2 regions of the Paenibacillus sp. MER TA 81-3 genome follow, and region 2 is predicted to be linked to the other one. Evidence: riboswitches for the same ligand, from Rfam matches in the RefSeq annotation. Region 2 holds a riboswitch; the other holds the start of a gene.
What was found. A riboswitch is a leader RNA that binds a small molecule or an ion and turns the genes downstream of it on or off. The one in region 2 is predicted to bind ZMP and ZTP.
Positions count from the first base shown of each region.

Region 1: it holds a riboswitch for ZMP and ZTP, as region 2 does, so the genes downstream of both, rpiB (ribose 5-phosphate isomerase B) here and M3650_RS07745 (tetrahydrofolate dehydrogenase/cyclohydrolase catalytic domain-containing protein) in region 2, are expected to answer to the same signal.

Region 1 is NZ_JAMAWB010000005.1:125,458-135,106, forward strand. It holds gene spoIIR (stage II sporulation protein R) at 1-574, shown strand, start outside; gene M3650_RS08580 (L-threonylcarbamoyladenylate synthase) at 1,808-3,109, shown strand; gene M3650_RS08585 (manganese efflux pump MntP) at 3,200-3,766, shown strand; gene M3650_RS08590 (low molecular weight protein arginine phosphatase) at 3,817-4,398, shown strand; ZMP/ZTP riboswitch at 4,446-4,526, shown strand; gene rpiB (ribose 5-phosphate isomerase B) at 4,814-5,272, shown strand; gene M3650_RS08600 (TIGR01440 family protein) at 5,294-5,866, shown strand; gene M3650_RS08605 (serine hydroxymethyltransferase) at 5,975-7,225, shown strand; gene upp (uracil phosphoribosyltransferase) at 7,604-8,233, shown strand; gene wecB (non-hydrolyzing UDP-N-acetylglucosamine 2-epimerase) at 8,264-9,418, shown strand; gene M3650_RS08620 (AtpZ/AtpI family protein) at 9,594-9,649, shown strand, end outside.
Region 2 is NZ_JAMAWB010000004.1:344,657-354,305, reverse strand. It holds gene M3650_RS07780 (S-layer homology domain-containing protein) at 1-876, shown strand, start outside; gene M3650_RS07785 (DUF4350 domain-containing protein) at 1-25, shown strand, start outside; gene M3650_RS07775 (GNAT family N-acetyltransferase) at 942-1,346, opposite strand; gene M3650_RS07770 (hypothetical protein) at 1,563-1,754, opposite strand; gene M3650_RS07765 (hypothetical protein) at 2,073-2,279, shown strand; gene M3650_RS07760 (aminopeptidase) at 2,605-3,837, shown strand; gene M3650_RS07755 (MFS transporter) at 4,224-5,411, shown strand; gene M3650_RS07750 (cyclodeaminase/cyclohydrolase family protein) at 5,489-6,127, opposite strand; gene M3650_RS07745 (tetrahydrofolate dehydrogenase/cyclohydrolase catalytic domain-containing protein) at 6,124-6,300, opposite strand; ZMP/ZTP riboswitch at 6,396-6,480, opposite strand; gene M3650_RS07740 (hypothetical protein) at 6,626-7,243, shown strand; gene M3650_RS07735 (zinc-dependent alcohol dehydrogenase) at 7,260-8,282, opposite strand; gene M3650_RS07730 (carbohydrate ABC transporter permease) at 8,329-9,138, opposite strand; gene M3650_RS07725 (carbohydrate ABC transporter permease) at 9,183-9,649, opposite strand, start outside.

The DNA.
Region 1 (9,649 bases), on a different contig from region 2:
ACGCTTGCGGGTGCTGGCGAACTCCGATACGGATCGGGACCAGCAAGTAAAGCGCATGGTACGCGATGCGATCGTCGAGCAGATTAACGGCTGGCTGCAGCATGAAGCTGCACCGCAATCACGGGACGAGGCCCAGGCGCTCATTGCGAAGCATATGGATGAGCTGGCGCAGGCGGCGGCAGACGTGCTCGCCGAACAAGACATGTCTTACGAAGCGAAGCTGGAGCTAGGCGAAGTGTCTTTCCCGGCAAAATGGTACGGCGGCAACGTGTATCCTGCCGGCATGTATGAGGCGCTGCTCGTGACGTTGGGGGCAGGCGAAGGGCAGAATTGGTGGTGCGTGTTGTTCCCGCCGCTCTGCTTTATTGATGGAGATACGGCACAAGGTTCAGCAAGCGGCGACCTGCAAGCGGGAAAAACAGCCGAAGCGCAGCAAGCAGGTGTAGCGGGGGATGCTGCTAACGACGATCCGAGTGCCGCTGAGGATGCGACTGAAGTCCGATTTTTCTTATGGGATATGCTTGTCACTTTGCTTCAATGGATTTCTGAAGTGTGGACTGCTCTAGTCGGATAAGATATGCTTTTCATATATTCAAATTATTTGTGCAATCATATTTCTAAAATAATTATTCAGATAATTTTCAATAGTGCATTCGTGTATACACTCGGCTCATTTTTGGATGATATCTATATAAGTTGAACTATAAACCTTCCGAGTAATTGATTGTGTGCGCTGATATTCATACGGCCCAGGGCTGAACGCTAGGCTGTACTCCTTTTCCAATCCTCCATTGGATTTTATCCAACGGAACAGCACATATATCTTTTTACGGTCGGGTTTCATTGGAGTTCATCCAATGCTTTGTCACTCATTCCACAGCAAATGCTGAAAAACAGCAGATCCACTGTACGAAATACAGTCTAAATGCGGTTTAACCGACTAATTGGTACTTTCTACTGTATGTTTTCCAATGGGACTTACTTCGAGCGGGGCAAACAATGCAGTTCAACTTATATAGTTTGATATACATTTTGTAATCAATTGCTGCAATTATTTTTTATTAATGTGAAAACGATATGCCATTGACTACTGTATACGTGTGTTGTGCATTCTAATGAAAACTTAATATGAAACACTGCATGCTATGAATATGATATATGTTGTTTTCGCTATATACGCAACTAACTGCGTAATTATGCTATAACTGGACGATCCTCCGGCTCTTATGGTACAACTAATGAAGAAGCAAAGGAACGTGAAAGAAAAGATGTCGAAGCTCCTTCGGCATCTTTTCTTGCGATGCAACAACATTACCTTCTTGCTGTTTTTCACAATCGACTGAAGATGTCTTGTTTACCTTTCTAATGCAAAAGTACGTGAAGATTCGTTAGTTTATCCATTATTTGTGCGATATGAAGGGGATCACCTGAACTTTTACATCTCATGGAGTTTATTTTTAGAAAAAGGCTTGAACGGGATGCACCTTTACAGTATGGGAACAGAGTGAGACGCTCAGTTTAAATCATCTACAAGCCCCGGTAAAACAACGAGCAAGTAATAGACAGCAACTAGAATGCGGCAAACAAACAACTTGTAAACGGCCAATAAACGCTAAAACGCCAAACGCTAAACGCTAAACGCTAAACGTTAAACGCTAAACGCTAAAATGATAAACGATAAACGATGACAAATAACAATTAACAAATAACAAAAATAACAAGCAGCAGATACTAGGTAATCTATATCGAGGAATAAGAGCAATAGGAAGAAAGTACACAACCTCAATAACAGTAAGGACTTGACGCCATGAACAAATCAAATGATAGCAAAGTCGAAGCAAACCGCATAGGAGCACCCATTAGCCACGCCGCTGCCCGGCCTCAAGCCACGAAGTGGTGGAAGGTGGATGGGGCGATTCCGGTACAGGAACAAGCGTGCATTGTGCAAGCCGCCGCCATGCTGGCAGCAGGGCAGACGGTTGCCTTCCCGACGGAGACGGTATATGGCCTCGGGGCGAATGCTTGCGACAGTGAGGCTGTGGAACGCATTTTTACCGCCAAAGGACGCCCGTCAGACAATCCGCTCATCGTGCATATCGCGGATGTGGCGCAGTTGGATGCGCTGGTGCTGCCCTACGGAGAGACCGCACAGCGGTTGATGGAACGCTTCTGGCCGGGGCCGCTTACCATTGTGCTGCCGGTCCGGCCGAACGCGGTCTCTTCCCGCGTGACCGCAGGGCTCGACACCGTGGGCGTGCGCATGCCGGCGCACGATACGGCGCTTGCGCTCATTCGCGCTGCAGGCTGCCCGATTGCGGCACCAAGCGCGAACCGCTCGGGACGACCGAGCCCAACCCGCGCGGAGCATGTGCGCGCGGACCTGGACGGCCGCATAGGCGGCATCGTTGACGGCGGCACAGCAGGCGTCGGCGTGGAGTCCACGGTGCTCGAAGTGCAGGGCGATCGTGTGCACGTGCTGCGGCCGGGTGGAATTACGACAGCGATGCTGCGTGAAGTGGCGGCCGAGGTGACGGTCGATCCAGCGGTCGATCCGAACGGCGGCATGACGAGAGCATTGCCGCCGTCTTCTCCTTCGGCGGCACCGATCGAGTCGCAGCGTATGGCAGAGCATGCTTCAGGACTTGCAGCTGAACCGCCATTGAAGGAAGGCGCAGCGGGCCACACGGCAGAGCAAGCGGCAGAACGCTCAGATGAGCTGCTCTCGGTACAACCTGCGCCGCGCTCGCCTGGAATGAAATATACGCATTATGCGCCGCAAGGCACCCTTTCTATCGTGCAGGGACCGTCGGCGGACCGCGTAAGCCGCTGCATCCAAGCGGAACTGGATGCAGCCAAAGGACGCGGCGAGACGACCGGTGTATTGGCATTCAGAGAGCATGCCGAGCAATACCGGGCGGACATCGTCGTATCGCTTGGAAGCGTGGAGGCGCTGGAGGAAGCGGCCCATCATTTATATGATGCGCTGCGCCATTTCGATGAAGCGGGAGCCACCTATATGCTGGCGGAGGCTTGTCCGGCAGAAGGCATGGGACTTGCCGTCATGAACCGGCTTATTAAAGCAGCGGGTCACCGTATCATCCACTGTTAAAGATATGAAAATGGGTAAAATAGAGCTTGTCATGATTAAGGCCTTGTCCGCATACGTTGATTAAAGACGATCGGACGAGGAGAGAGGCAGATGTGGGAAACGGCTGCACCCCTAGGTCAATGGATTACGATTCTCGCTATGGCCCTGGCTCTTGGCTCGGACGCCTTTTCCCTATGTCTTGGCATCGGAATGAGAGGGGTACGGCGGATGGATGCCTTTCGCATCAGCGTCGTCATCGCGCTCTTTCATGTACTGATGCCGCTGATGGGCGTCATAACGGGCATATATATGAGCATTGTGCTCGGGAAGGTGACGGCGATGGCTGCCGGCGCTCTTCTCGTAATGCTCGGCGGACATATGATTTACAGCTCGTTCAAAGGGGGAGCATCTCACTTTATCGACACGGCTTCGTTCTGGGGTACAATTTTGTTTGCGCTGAGCGTCAGTGTCGATTCGTTCTCTGTCGGAGTAACGCTTGGCATGTTCCGTTCTGATTTGCTGATTACGCTCGCTGCATTTGGTCTGTTCGGCGGTGCGATGTCCATTCTCGGGCTGCTGCTTGGACATCATGCGGGACAGCGGCTCGGTGAGTACGGCGAAGCGGTGGGCGGTGCTGTATTACTCGTATTCGGCATCTTGTTTTTGATCCCTTCTTGACTTAGGGTACAATAGATAGAGGAGAACTTCACGAGAGGGGGAATGTGATTATGAAACGCATTTTGTTTGTGTGCACAGGCAACACTTGCCGCAGTCCTATGGCAGAAGCGATGCTGAGACATTTGGCAGAGGATAGGTCTTTGGACCTAGATGTGAAGTCGGCCGGCGTAGCGGCGTGGGATGGCACTCCTATTTCGGAGCATGCGGCTGAAGCGCTTGCCGAACAGCAAATTACGAGCCATCGGACGTTTCGGTCCACTGCCCTGAACGAAGAAGGGATACAGTGGGCGGATATTATTTTGACGTTAACCTTTGGTCATAAGCAGCATGTGCTGCAGCGCTTTCCTCATGCAGCGGACAAGACGTTCGCGCTGAAAGAGTATGTAGAGCAGGACGGGGCGGTGGTGGATGAGCGGGAACAACTGCTTGCTCTGGCGGCGGAACTGCAGTTGAAGCTGGCGCTGGGTGAAGAGCCGACTGAAGAAGAACGGAAGCAGCTCTTTGAACTGCAGCGGCGCGCACCGAGCATGGATGTGGCGGATCCATTCGGAGGCACGTTAGAGCAGTACCGAATGACGGCTGCGGAAATCCGCGAGGCGCTTCATCTGCTGCTGGACAAGCTGGACAAATAGGGATTGCATTTCATTTCCGTATCCTTTATTATCAGGGATAGAAAATGCAGGTTCGATGTAACTGGCGACGAAAGTGGGTAACCACGGTGGAGCATCGAATAATACGGCCGGTCGCCTGGGCGAAAGAGCAGTGTATGGTAATTGCCATGCTATGCTCTTTTTTTCATGTTATATTATGCTATATATGGTATAGATGGTGCTGAGTTGTTATGGATGTGATTTCTTGGATATTGCATCGGGGCGAGCATCCTGCATTCGTATGAGGCGCTTGTCTCAGGGGATGGTAAGAGAGAGGGAAGAAAATGCAATTTGTTTGCTCCAACTTCCCGGAAATTCGTTATAATAGAGCCATGGCTTGTCTCATGAACAACGTTGGATGCGCCTTAATGAAAGACGACGGATGGAGGGAATAACAATGAAAATTGCCGTAGGCGCAGATCATGCCGGTGTGCGGTTGAAAGATGGAATTATTTCAGTCATTAAGGACATGGGTCATGATGTTGTTGACTTGGGCTGCAATTGTACGGAATCGGTAGACTATCCAGATTACGCGGTGCCGGTTGCAGAGATGGTTGCTTCCGGGGAAGCAGACCGGGGCGTGCTCATTTGCGGCACAGGCATCGGCATGTCCATCGCCGCGAACAAAGTGCCGGGTGTGCGTTGCGCGCTCGTTCACGATCTGTTCTCTGCGAAAGCGACCCGCGAACATAACGATACGAACGTACTGGCCATGGGTGAGCGTGTCATCGGGCCTGGGCTTGCTGAGGAAATTGTGCGCGTCTGGCTGAGCACGGAATTCAGCCGAGGCGAACGTCATGTAGGGCGTCTGGGCAAAGTAACCGATGTGGAGCATAAATATCACCCTGCACCGTAATGAAGCGGAGGTGGAGTTATTATGAGTAGTAACACTCGCGAGCAGGCAGGAGCGGCTGCACGTGCCCTCGTGCAAGCGGCGGACTTGAAGCCCGGGCAGCTGGTTGTTATCGGGTGCAGCACGAGTGAGGTAGCCGGGGCGCGGATAGGAACGTCGGGCACGCTTGATGTAGCCCAGGAGATTTTTGCCGGGCTGGATGTGCTGCATACGGAATTCGGGCTCTACACGGCATTTCAATGCTGTGAGCACCTTAATCGCGCGCTCGTCGTAGAACGGCACACGCTCGAACGGTTCGGGCTTGAGGAAGTTGCTGCAGTACCTGTTCCGACAGCGGGCGGATCAATGGCTGCCTATGCGTATCGTCGATTATCCGCTGCTTGCTTGGCGGAGACAATCGCAGCTGATGCCGGAATCGACATCGGCGAGACGCTCATCGGCATGCACATACGCCGGGTTGCCGTGCCGCTCCGAACTGAGGTACGCACTATCGGCAAGGCAAGAGTCAATATGGCGGCAACGCGGCCGAAGCTTATCGGCGGGGAAAGAGCCGTCTATCGACTGCCGGATATCGCAGGTACAGATTCCTGTGAGTAAGATGAGGAGTAAGAAGGCTGCCGGATGACGATAACACATGGAACCTTAACGCAGAATGCGTTGTCATACATTGCAATAAGGTAATTTAACAATGGGAGGGTTATGGTAATGGTAGATCATTTAAGACAATCCGATCCGGACGTATTGAAAGCAATGGATCTGGAACTGCAGCGTCAGCGCAACAACATTGAACTTATCGCTTCGGAGAACATCGTAAGCGAAGCGGTGATGGAAGCGATGGGTACGGTGCTCACGAACAAATATGCGGAAGGCTATCCGGGCAGACGCTACTACGGCGGATGCGAGCATGTCGACATCGTCGAGAACATCGCGCGGGATCGTGCGAAGGAACTGTTCGGAGCGGAGCATGTTAATGTGCAGCCGCACTCCGGAGCGCAAGCGAACATGGCTGTATATTTGGCAGCATTGAAGCCGGGAGATACGGTACTCGGGATGGACTTGGCGCATGGTGGACACTTGACGCACGGCAGCCCTGTCAACGCATCGGGCCTGTTGTATAATTTCGTTGCATATGGCGTCGAAGAAGATACGTTCCGCATCGATTATGACAAGGTGCGCAAGGCAGCTTTCAAACATCGCCCGAAAATGATCGTTGCAGGTGCCAGTGCTTATCCGCGTATTATCGACTTTGAGGCACTGGCTTCAATTGCGAACGACGTAGGCGCGCTGTTCTTTGTCGACATGGCTCACATTGCCGGCCTCGTAGCGGCTGGACTGCATCCGAGCCCAGTTCCCCATGCCCACTTTGTAACGACGACGACGCATAAGACGTTGCGCGGTCCGCGCGGAGGCATGATTCTGTGCCGCCAAGCATGGGCTCAGGCGATTGACAAGGCAGTATTCCCGGGAACGCAAGGCGGTCCGCTCATGCACGTCATCGCATCCAAAGCGGTTGCTCTGGGCGAGGCATTGCAGCCGTCCTTCAAGGAGCATGCCGAGCAGGTGATTAAAAATGCGCAAGTACTGGCAGAGTCCCTTATGGCGGAAGGATTGACGATCGTATCCGGTGGTACGGACAATCACCTCATGCTCATCGATACGCGCGGCATCAACATAACTGGTAAAGATGCGGAAAAAGTTCTTGATTCCGTTGGCATTACCGTGAACAAGAATGCAATTCCGTTCGATCCGACGAGCCCGTTCATTACAAGCGGGATCCGTATCGGGACGCCGGCAGCAACTTCGCGCGGCATGGATGTGGCGGCTATGCGCATTATCGGGCAGGTCATCGCTATGACGCTCAAAAATCCGGCAGATGCGGCAGTATTAGATAAAGCGCGAGGTATGGTACGTGACTTGACGGCGCAATATCCGTTGTATGAGACATTGAAATATTAATGGTAAAGGCAGCGGGTTCCCGCTGACACAGGCCGGTATGCCTTGAACAGGCATGCGCGGCCTGTTTTTGTATGTGCTGCAGATGGCTAAGCATTAAGGACATCAGTAGTAGGAGATGGGTCAATGTACCTGTGTGAATGTAGTGATGCACTACCTTTTTCCCATGGCTTATTCGCTTGCATGTATAACCAATCCAAAGAATGTTTACTAATATTACAGTGACTCTTTCTTTTCCAAGTTCAGGGAAGCGGGAAAAAGGCTGACAAAAGTGATGGGGAACACTGTGCAGTGACGGGATACAAATGTTATAATAGAGCCTGTTTAGCGTAAACTGATAACTTGAAGGCAACGAGAGTAAAAAGCGGAGGGACATGTTATATGGGCAAATTGGTCATTTGCGATCATCCTTTGATTCAACACAAAGTGACATTAATTCGTGACAAGAGCACGAATACGAAAGATTTCCGGGAACTGGTGGACGAAGTGGCAACCTTGATGGCGTATGAGATTACGCGCGAGCTGCCGCTGCAGACCATCACGGTGGAGACGCCGGTAGCGGAGACAGAAAGCAAAATCATTGCAGGGCGGATGCTCGGTATCATCCCGATTCTTCGTGCGGGGTTAGGCATGGTGGAAGGCATCGTTAAGCTGATTCCCGGCGCCAAAATTGGACATGTCGGTTTGTTCCGCGACCCGGAAACCTTGAAACCAGTAGAATACTATACCAAGCTGCCTAAGGATGTTCACGAGCGCGCGCTTATCGTCATTGATCCGATGCTCGCAACAGGCGGCTCGGCCATTGCTGCAATCGATGTGCTGAAGAAACGCGATTGCACACAGATTAAGTTGGCATGCCTAATCGCCGCGCCAGAAGGTGTCAAGGCAGTGCAGGAGGCGCATCCCGATGTGGATATTTACCTTGCCGCATTGGACGAGCGTCTGGATGATCACGGTTATATCGTGCCTGGATTGGGTGACGCAGGGGATCGTCTGTTCGGCACGAAATAACAATACGTTTAGACTACGGAGGATTAGAAGATGTCCAAAGTGAAAGTAATGACGGTGTTCGGTGTGCGTCCAGAAGCGATTAAGATGGCGCCGCTCATCCTGGAATTGCAGAAACATCCGGAACAAATCGAGTCCATCGTGTGCGTCACGGGCCAACATCGTCAGATGTTGGACCAGGTGCTCGATGTATTCAGCATCAAGCCTGATTACGACTTGAACATCATGCAGGCGAGCCAGACGCTGAATGACATCTCGATTCGGGTGCTGCAAGGATTAGAGCCGGTGCTGCAGGAGGCGAAGCCGGATATCGTGCTTGTGCACGGAGATACGCTTACAACCTTCTTGGCTAGTTATGCGGCATTTTTGCAGCAAATCCAAGTTGGACATGTCGAGGCCGGATTGCGCACATGGAATAAATTGTCGCCGTATCCGGAAGAAATGAACCGGCAATTGACCGGAGTATTGGCAGACCTGCATTTTGCGCCTACCGATTGGTCGGCAAATAACTTGAGACACGAAAACAAGAAAGATTCATCGATATTTGTCACAGGCAACACGGTAACAGATGTGTTTCAATATACAGTACGATCCGATTACACGCATGAAGTGCTCGATTGGGCACAGGGCAAGCGGCTCGTGCTGATGACGGCTCACCGTCGTGAATCGCAGGGAGAACCGCACCGCAATATATTCCGCGCCGTGCGCCGTATAGCGGACGAGTTCGATGATATCGCCATCGTGTATCCGGTCCATCTTAGTCCGGCAGTTCGTGAACCGGCCTATGAGATGTTGGGGGATCACCCGCGCATTAAGCTGATTGACCCGTTTGATGTGGTGGACTTTCATAATTTTTATCCTCATACGCATCTCATACTCACCGATTCGGGCGGTCTCCAGGAGGAAGCACCGTCATTTGGCATACCGGTACTCGTCCTTCGTGAAACTACCGAACGACCGGAAGGCATCGATGCAGGCACTTTAGAATTGGTCGGTACCGAAGAGGAGATGGTATACACACGTACAAAGGCATTATTGACGGATGAATCAACTTATGCACGGATGAGCAAAGCCGCCAATCCCTACGGGGATGGCAAAGCATCCCAACGAATTGTCAGTGCGATTCTTCACAATTTTGGCATGCAGGCGGAGCGTCCGGAAGAATTTCACACAACGTTCACAAATTGATTCAGTGCTGTCTTCTAGAGCATAACGTTCCAGCATACAGTGACACTGTACGGTTTACGCGGTTTTTTGCAGCCTGGGAAACGAAAATACATCGTTTTCATCCTTATAAATACAGGGTTTTTATGAATTGACAAAATCTCGTATTGTTAAGTAAAATGAATGGGAATTATAGCCTATGAAGACCACTAAACGCAATGATAACCTGTGGCTGGTCGCTCTCAGTATTGGTGG
Region 2 (9,649 bases):
GACAGTCACCTCTCATGGAGGGTGAACCCGTTACCAGACTGGCTTAGCCTTGAAAACGCGAAATCCGCAAAGAGCGGACTCACCTTATCAGGTTCTGCCTACCAGTTACAGCTCATGATCGTCAAGAAGAATGGCGATTCCGTACCGGTTGAGAAGCTTGTTCAGCCTATCTCCGTAACCTGGAAGCTGGAGGGGAAGCCGAACCCGCGCCTGGTCGGAATCTATGCGATTCGTAATGATGGAACGCTGGAGTATCACGGTGGTTCTGCGGGGAATGGAGAGATTACAGGGGCATTCGACAAGCTTGGCAAATATGCCGTGTTGGAGTACAACAAGCGCTATACAGATGTGTCTCCTGCCCATTGGGCGCACAGCATCATCCAAGAAATGACGGCAAAGCAAATGTTACAAGGGACGGGACTAACGACCTTCGAGCCGAACCGTCCGGTGACCCGCGCCGAGTTTGTGGCACTGCTAGTAAAGGCTTTCCATCTAGGGAAGCCAGGCAAGGCAGAGTTTGCTGACGTCTCTGCCGGCAAATGGTATGCGGAGCCGATTGCAGTCGCTGTCCAAGCCGGGATCGCAACCGGCAAAGCGGACAACAGGTTCGCCCCCGACGAAGCCATTTCACGCCAAGAGATGGCGGCAATGCTCGTTCGGGCATACGAGGCAGCTGCTGGCATGCAAGCGCCGCGTTCGGGCGCCTTGACCTTCCGGGATCAGCTGGACATTTCTCCATGGGCAACTGAATATGTGACCGCGGCGCAGGCGCTGGGTCTCGTACAAGGCCGGGCGGAGAACCGCTTCGCTCCTACCGGGAACACGACACGGGCGGAGGCCGCCCAAGCGATTGCCAACGGATTGAAGCTGAATTAGTGATAATTTAGCATACAAAAACGCTTGGACAAATTCCCAAGCGTTTTTGGCTTATATTTATTTTTTTAACTTCCAGATTGCATTTTATAGTTCCTCAAAATCATACCATTTGTCTTCGTCATTCCGAAATTGTCATAATAAGGAACTAAGTCATCGTCACAACATAAATCAATCATATATATGTCACCAAGTTCTTTCAGCATCCGATTTACTAATTCCTTGCCTATACCTTTATTTTTGTATTCTGGTAAAACTTCAAGAAATGGAATGTAGGCAGATAGAATTCCATCACTTATCGCTGTAATAAATCCAACTACTTGATTCGTATTATCATCAATCGCAATAATCACTTTACTGCTTTTCTTTAACAGTATTAAGTGAGTTTGTGGATTTGGTGGATTAAGCCAATCCACAAAAAAGCCCTTTAACATATCAGAAGAAATACCATCGAGTGAGTTCTTGTATATCATAATATATCAGCTCCTAATTTATATTAACTTATTAGACAGATGATATATATCAATAGTAAAGCAACAAAAATATGACCTCCAAGCATTCTAAGAAATACTATAAGTTATTCTACTTAAATTTCAAAATCCCTTCTATATTGTAATTACTTTTAATACTTATTATTTTGATGGTGGGTCTTATTTCGTTATGAAACTAATGCGTTTCAAATATCTCTTTTAATGAAAAGTATGCTGATTTACGCAAGTTCTCTGTATCGTATCCTCTATGAAATCCCCAATCCAATAAATCGGTTTTTGCATCGTATCGTGAAGGTTTACCCTTAACTGTTCCACTTCTCCTTCGCTTACAGGATTATGAACAACAACGATGCCATCTTCTTTTGTAGCCAATCGTTGTAATTTAGCCAAGTTTTTGTCCCTCCATTACTTCTTCTAAACCCATTTTCCTTATCATTCTTTTATTGTTCCGTCTGGGACACGTATTTTGTGTGTCGCAGGTGCCGATCATAATTACTCCTTGTATGAGGGTCTAAACGGAGAAAAGGATATGCAAGTCGCACATCCCTTAAGAGAATACTTGGTTCCGCCCCTACTTCTTACACATTAATCCTAATTAGGGATTGCTTACGGTAACGTAAACACATTATTATAAATACAAGAACATGTGATACTATTGAACAGATAGGTCAAATTCTAAATTGAAATTACATTTGAGGTGAAAATATGATGGAAGATAATAAGCCGAACGCTGCAGAAACAGAAGAGGCGAAAAAAGTGAGTCTGGCAGACGCGGCAAAGCGGATGCTGCAACAGAAGAAACAAGCGCAAGGCCAAGCGAAAGGTCAGCAACAGCATCACGCGGCAGGCAATCAAATGATGAAGAGTCAACACACGAAGAAAATCAACAATCAGCGCAAACGTATGGGCGTATAGCTCAAACGCAAGAGCAGCAACGCTGTATAAGCGTGCTCGCATTGACAGCGCAGGCATGATACAGCAGAGAAAGAGGGGCAGATACTGCCCCTCTTTCTTATTCATGCAGCTTTATTCGAACAATTATTCTGCTATTTTGTTGGCGTCCGCGATGCCACTGTCTCTGTCCGAGATGATACCGCTTCCGCCGTCACGACAGCTGGGAACTCCTGCGCCGAGAGCGCTTCGGGTAATAGTTTGTCTAGCCGCCCGCGAATAAGGTATAGTGAATGTATCACGGCAAGCTCTATGAAGACCCTATAACAATTGAAAAAGGTGATGACATATGGCAACATTCGAACAACAGTTGGAACAATACGCTGAGCTCATCGTGAAGATAGGCGTAAACGTACAGCAAGGGCAACCCGTGTTCGTGACAGGATCGCTTGAAATGGCACCCCTCGTTCGCCTCGTGGCAAGCAAAGCGTACGGTGCAGGCTCAAGCAATGTCCATGTTGAATGGACGGACGATACGCTGACGCGCTTGAAGTTCGAAAAAGCGGCGGACGACGTGTTCACTCAGTTCCCGCAGTGGGAAGTCGAGAAGCGCAACGCATTTCTGGATAAAGGAGCAGCGTTCATCTCCATCGTATCCTCCAATCCAGATTTGCTGAAGGGCATCGATCCGCAGCGGATCGGCAACAATCAGAAGGCGTCGGGCAAAGCACTGGAGCGCTTCCGCCAATTCGTCCAATCGGATAAAGTAAGCTGGACGGTCGTCGCGGCTTCGACCCAAGCATGGGCAGCCAAAGTGTTCCCAGAGCTGAACGGCGAAGAAGGAATCGCGAAGCTGTGGGATGCGATTTTCGAATCTGTGCGTCTCAACACGCCTGATCCGGTGGAAGCTTGGAAAGAACACAACGCGACCTTACATAAAAAAGTGGATGTATTGAACGGCAAGCATTTTCATAAGCTGCACTATACAGCGCCAGGCACGGACTTGACGATCGAGCTGCCAGAGAAGCACCTGTGGGTAGGCGCAGGCAGCACGAACGAGCAGGATGTTCCATTCATGGCGAACATGCCGACCGAAGAAGTATTCACCGTACCGCACAAATCCGGCGTGAACGGCTATGTGTCAAGCACGAAGCCGCTCAGCTACGGCGGCAACCTCATCAATAACTTTAAAGTGACGTTCGAAAATGGGCGTATCGTGAAGGTCGAAGCAGAAGAGGGACAAGACATTTTGCAGCAGCTTGTTGACACCGACGAAGGTTCGCATTACTTGGGCGAAGTTGCGCTCGTGCCGCACGAATCTCCGATTTCGCAATCGAATGTCCTGTTCTACAATACGCTGTTCGATGAAAATGCATCGAATCACCTGGCGATCGGAAGCGGCTATGCCTTCAACGTGGAGGGCGGCAAGACGATGTCACAGGAAGAGCTCGCTGCGGCCGGCGTGAACATCAGCATCACGCACGTCGATTTCATGATTGGATCCGCGGAGATGGACATTGACGGCATTCATGAAGACGGTGCTGTCGAGCCAATCTTCCGCAAGGGCAATTGGGCGATTTAACGAGCCTACGATTTGAGGCTTTAACGGTTTGACGCAGTTTAGCGGCAGGAGCATGACGCTCCTGCCGCTTTCTATATTCTAATGACTTCTGATTGATCGCCAAATGAATTTAAACAGGACTAGTCCGGCATTCTGGTTTTATTCATTTATATCCATCCCGATGATGCCCACCGTATCCTTTGAAACACCTCTTTTGTCCACTCTCCCAATCCATCAGAAACCGTTTACTGACTTGAGGGGAGAGTGAAGCAAAGCATGGCGGCACATGAACAAGGTTCAGGGGGTGCAGCTCGATTGGAACTATGATATTAATGCTTGTCGTAATCATTCAAGCATGCGCATAATGGTAGAAAATAGATGGCATTTTAGAGGAAGGAGACTCCTTCATGCACATATGGCAGGATTTCAAGGTGTTTATGAGGATTAAGGGCGCGGGCTTTCTCCTGCTGACCCTCTTTCTGTACGGAATCGGAACAGGGATTCTGGCTCCGATGAACGCCATTTATTTAAAGGAGTCGATAGGACTCGGCAAAGGCGAGATTGCTTCGATTTTCGCCATATCACTCTTTTTGAACATGGTGCTTACGATCTCGGTCGGATTCATCAGTGACAGCATGAAGCGGAAGAAGACGATTCCGATCATCGCTTCCCTTATTTGCATGGCAGGTCTGCTCATCTATATGAATGCTGCAAGCTACATGCCCGCACTTATCGGGATGGCGTTGGCGACCGCACCCTCCGGCATGATTATGGGACAGCTGTTCGCGATGGCCCGCAATCATTTTACGCGCATGGCACCGGACGTCGTAGAGATCGCCCAGATTTGGCTGCGCGCAACGTACAGCGTCGGCTTCTTCACGGGTTTGCTGCTCGGAGCCAATTTGTATTTGCTGGCGACGTTCCAGGGCGTGCTGTGGGGTAATTTGGCGGGATATGCGGCCTTGTTCATCCTACTGCTGTTCTATAAAGAAATTACGGCAGAGGCATCTGCCAATAAGGCTATTAAGGGAGAACCGTTCTCCCTCATCATGCTGTTCGCCATCCTGCTGCTGTCCTGCGCCGATGCGATTCGCGGATTGTATTTGCCGCTCGTCGTTCACGAGCAGTTCGGGGATCCGCGCCTGATGTCTTACATTTGGAGTACGCAGGCCGTGTTCGAGCTCTTGTTCATGACGATGGCCGGCTACTGGGCCGCCAAATACGGCAGCAAGCCCGTTATCCTGCTCGGCAGCTCCTTTGCGCTGGTCACTTATTTGACCTACAGCGTCAGCGGGTCATTGACCATATTTTTCCTTGTGCAGCCGTTGTACTCGTTCTTCGTGTCCGTGCTGTATGGCGTTGGCATGGGCTATGTGCAGCGCATGTTCATCCACAAGGCGGGCTTCGGCGCCAGTCTGTACGTATTCATTTCCCAGACGGCTTCTCTCATCGGCTACTTCCTGCCGTTGTTAATTGAAGGGGTAACGCCGCGCATCTTCTGGATTCCTGCGGCCTTGATTGTCGCTTCGATTGGGCTAATGACGAAGGTATTGTATACCGATCGGCATCAGCGGCAGCAAGCTATCTCTTCATAATGTGTCCATACCGCGCGTAAGCCGACGATTCCACCGGGAACCGTCGGCCTTTTTCATACTGACGTTGTACATATTCCCTATCCTGCGATTCGTTGACGGACTGTATGCATCGTCGACTCTTTCAACTGCCCGCTCTCCAGCAGCAGTTGAGAGGATCGCTCTGCGTACTCTCCCTTTCGTTCCGCATCCTTCACCGAGGCAAGGTTAATCTCAATTGTCAAATAGGCGGATTGGGCCGCCGCCTCGAACAATATCGCCCCAATGCCCAAATCAGAAATGACGTTCTTGTTAGACGTCTCCGCGATTGCGGCTGCAATGCGCATCCCGTCTCTGCATACCCGGAGCAGCCGGAGCGGAACTTCGATGGCCGCATAGGTCGCTTCGCGCAGCGCTTGTCTGCGGTTCGCCTGCTCTTCCTCGGTCCCCTTGGGCAGCCGTAGCGCCTCCATGTACTGCCCGAAAGTGCGAATGTCGTCGGCAAGCAGCTCCTCGCATAGCGCAGACAGACTGTTCATCTCGTTCAGCGTAAGCTCAATTTGTTCCCGAATGCCTGCGAATTTCTCGCCCTGCGACAGATTGCCCACCATCGAGGTCATCGCTGCGCCGAGCGCCGCTACGAGCGCGGCCACGCTTCCTCCACCCGGTGTCGGATCGGCGCTGCCCGCCCGCTCCAGAAAGCTCCGTATCGAACTGTCCCACGTTATGGCCTGATTCATTGCTTCGCCGCCTTCTGCTTCATCTTCGCATAATAAGCGGAGGCGAGATCCCCCTCGACGAGAATCGTGGCAATGCAAGGAAGATGTCCCTGTGACGCGTACTCCTCCACTCTCTTCCGGATATCGTTGTACACGGCATCCGCGGCTTCTTTTGCTTTCATGACCATTCCCATCGTATAACCTCCTGTGGCATAGCGATTGCAATAATGTGAAATGTGAAAAACAAAAAAAGCATTTGCCGAAGCTCAACAAGCGAGTCTTCAACAAACACTTTTACCCAGGCGAACGGTACATTCCGACTGTATGCTCCCTTGTGGTTGCTCCCACTATTTTCGCCAGTTACATACAGCATTCAATTTCTTTTATCCTACCAAATCGGAATAAAAAAGAAAACCTTTTTTGCTTTTACAAAATAAATTCCTGCGCCCCGTCACATCTAACCTGTCGTGAATACCATGGAACAGCGAAGCACATTCATCTAGAAGAGGGTGTTATCGAATGCCTATTGTAGGTCAGGCTATAATAGTTAGTAGCAGTAACGTATATGTTGCGAATGACCGGGATACAGCCATTGCTTTGGCCGTAAGCGGAGCGCCAGGCAATAAAGCCACGGTTATCCCCCGCTATACTCTTTGGCCCCAATTAATTAAATATTCGAATGACAACGGGCCTTTCCCCACTATAAATTCCCGATACATTTGGGATTCAACTACATCCGATGGTCAAAGCAGAGGATTTGCCGCAAGAAGCGGCGGCATCGGCAACCCTAATCCGCTCACAATTAACGTAAATTTATGCGTCTTTTCCGACAATGCCCATGTGGCCCGGGTTGATGTTTATAATTTTAGTCCACCGACCCCTGTGTTGGTGCAGACGTTAACTCCTCCAGTGCTCTTGGATGGAAATATGGATCCTATTGTCGGCCTAAGCGAAACGCCGCCTTACAATTGGCAAGGCATAAGAGTGTACAAAAACAGCAGCAGCAATCCGCTTCCTCCCGGAGCGATATATGTCGTGGTAGTATCGTTTACAGCGGTCAATTATATTCTTAATCCGCTTGGAAGTGAAAATCCTGCAGGATTATCGTTCATCGCCAATGTCGATTTCATTTCATGATCAGCTATCTTTCCCTTCATTCCACTGCGAATGAACATGGCTGGTAGGACAACACAATACCTACCGTATCGCGGGGAGATGCCTTGTAACGCTCGTAGGCTGCAGCGGCTTCAGCCACTGGCATTTCGGCTGAGATGAGCGGCGCGACCTGGATTCGCTTCTCGGCGAGCAGGCGCACATATTCGCCCACATTCCTGCCTTCGGTCCAGCGCACATACCCTTTCGGGTAATCGATGCCGTCTACTTCATACTCGCGCTTGTATCTGCCCGGTCCGCCGGCGCGGGAGATTAAGATTTGCGCTTCCTTGGAGAACATCAGCTCCCGGTTGAATTCCATTTCCAAGTCTCCGACAATGACCACTTTGCCGCGATCCCGAATCCAAGTGAGCGCCTGATCGATCATCCCCGCCGCATTCCGTCCTGTACACAAGAAGACGGTATCCACCCCTTCTCCGCCGGTGGCGTCTTGAATGGCAGCATCGATCCCTTCCAGCGTCGAATGCACGTCGTCGACTCCACATTCGCGCAACACCTCGCAGCGTTCGGGCAGCAGATCATAGCCTAACATATGATAGGACGCAGCGTTCCCAATTTGACACATCATCTGTCCCAATATGCCCAGTCCGACTACGACCGCCTGCTCGCCGAACTGGAGATTGGCCTGCCGCAGCGCGTGAATCGCAATCGCGCCCAGGCCAGCAAAGGCAGCCTCCCGAATATCCATTCCATCGGGAATGGGCGCGAGCAAATGCTTCGGCACCGCCAACAAGCCGGCATGCCGCACGAACGGAGCGCCGTAGCACGCGACGCACTGTCCCGCCTGCACATGAGTGACGCCCGCTCCCACTTCCCGCACAATGCCGGCGGCACTGTAGCCCAGCGGGATCGGGCGGTCCGTTTTTTTCTCCGACATCATCATTTCCGTACCCGGGCTGATGGCTGAGTATTCCGTATCAACCAAGACGAAGTTCTGCTTCACATTCGGCTCGGGGAGGGTAACCGTCTTGATTTTCCCATCCAATGCTACAACCGATATCATGCTGATTCTCCCTTTCTTGTGCGGTATTGCGCGCTTTCGTGAATCGTTAAGATTTAAGTCCCGTCATGGCGATGCCTTCCGTAAAGTAACGTTGGAAGAAAATGAAAATGAGGAACGTGGGCACGAATGAAATCGCGGAGCCGGCCATCTCAACCCCGAAATTCCCTTCCTTCGTCAAAATGGAGGCCAGCCCCACCGTAATCGGAAACATATCCTCGGACGTCATAAAGATGAGCGGAGTGAACAAATCGTTCCAGCAGCTAATGAAGGCAAACGTCCCGATCGTCGCAATGGCCGGCTTAGCAAGCGGCAGCATAATGCGGAAGAAAATCGTAAAGTCGCCCGCCCCATCCATATAGGCCGCTTCCTCCAAGTCCTTCGGGATGGTCATCATGAATTGCCGCACGAGAAACACGCCCATAATTGCCCACAGCTCTGGCACAATGATCGAAGCATACGTATTAATCCAGCCAAATTGGCTGAACATGACATATTTCGGAATGATGAGCAGTTGACCCGGCACCATGACGACAGCCATCATCGTCCAGAACACGAATTCACGACCGGGAAATTTCTTTTTCGCAAAAATATAGCCAAGCACTGCTCCGAAAAAGATTTGCGCCAGAACAGGGACGATGGTGATGACCAATGAGTTCTTAATCCACTGCACGAACGAGCTTTGGTTCATAATGTAGCTGAAGTTGTACAACGTGGGATTGGTCGGGATCCAGAACAACGGATCGGCCGTAGCCCTTTCCACCTTTTGCAGCGAACCTAAAATCATCATCGCAAATGGGAAAAAGAAGATGATTCCGAGGATCATGAGCATCAGGTATACAAATACGTTCTTCTTCATTGAGACAGTCAAAGCAAGCTCCTCCTCCTGCTGTGACGTGCAGCTTAATAGTGCACATCTTTCCCCAAATATTTGCGCTGCACGAGCGAGATGGCGAAAATAATAAAGAACAAAATATAAGCAAGGACGCTGGCGTAACCCAAGCGAAGTCCTGTAAAGCCTTCCTCGTATAAGTAATACACAAGAGTGGTCGTAGCGTAATTAGGTCCGCCGCCCGTTATCAAATACGCGGAATCAAATATTTGGAAAGAACCGATCGTCGTAATAATCGCCACATAGAAATGGATCGGCAGCAGCAGCGGGAAGGTCACTCTCCAGAACGTTCTCCACTTCGAGGCGCCGTCGATTTTGGCCGCTTCATACAGATGGCTCGGGATTGATTTCAAGCCTGCATAATAATAAACCATGGTGCTGCCGCTTACTTTGAACACGCTCAGGGCGGCCAATACGGGCAGCGCCTGCTTGGAATCGGAAAAGAACAATTGCGTATCGATGCCAATCCAGCTCAATA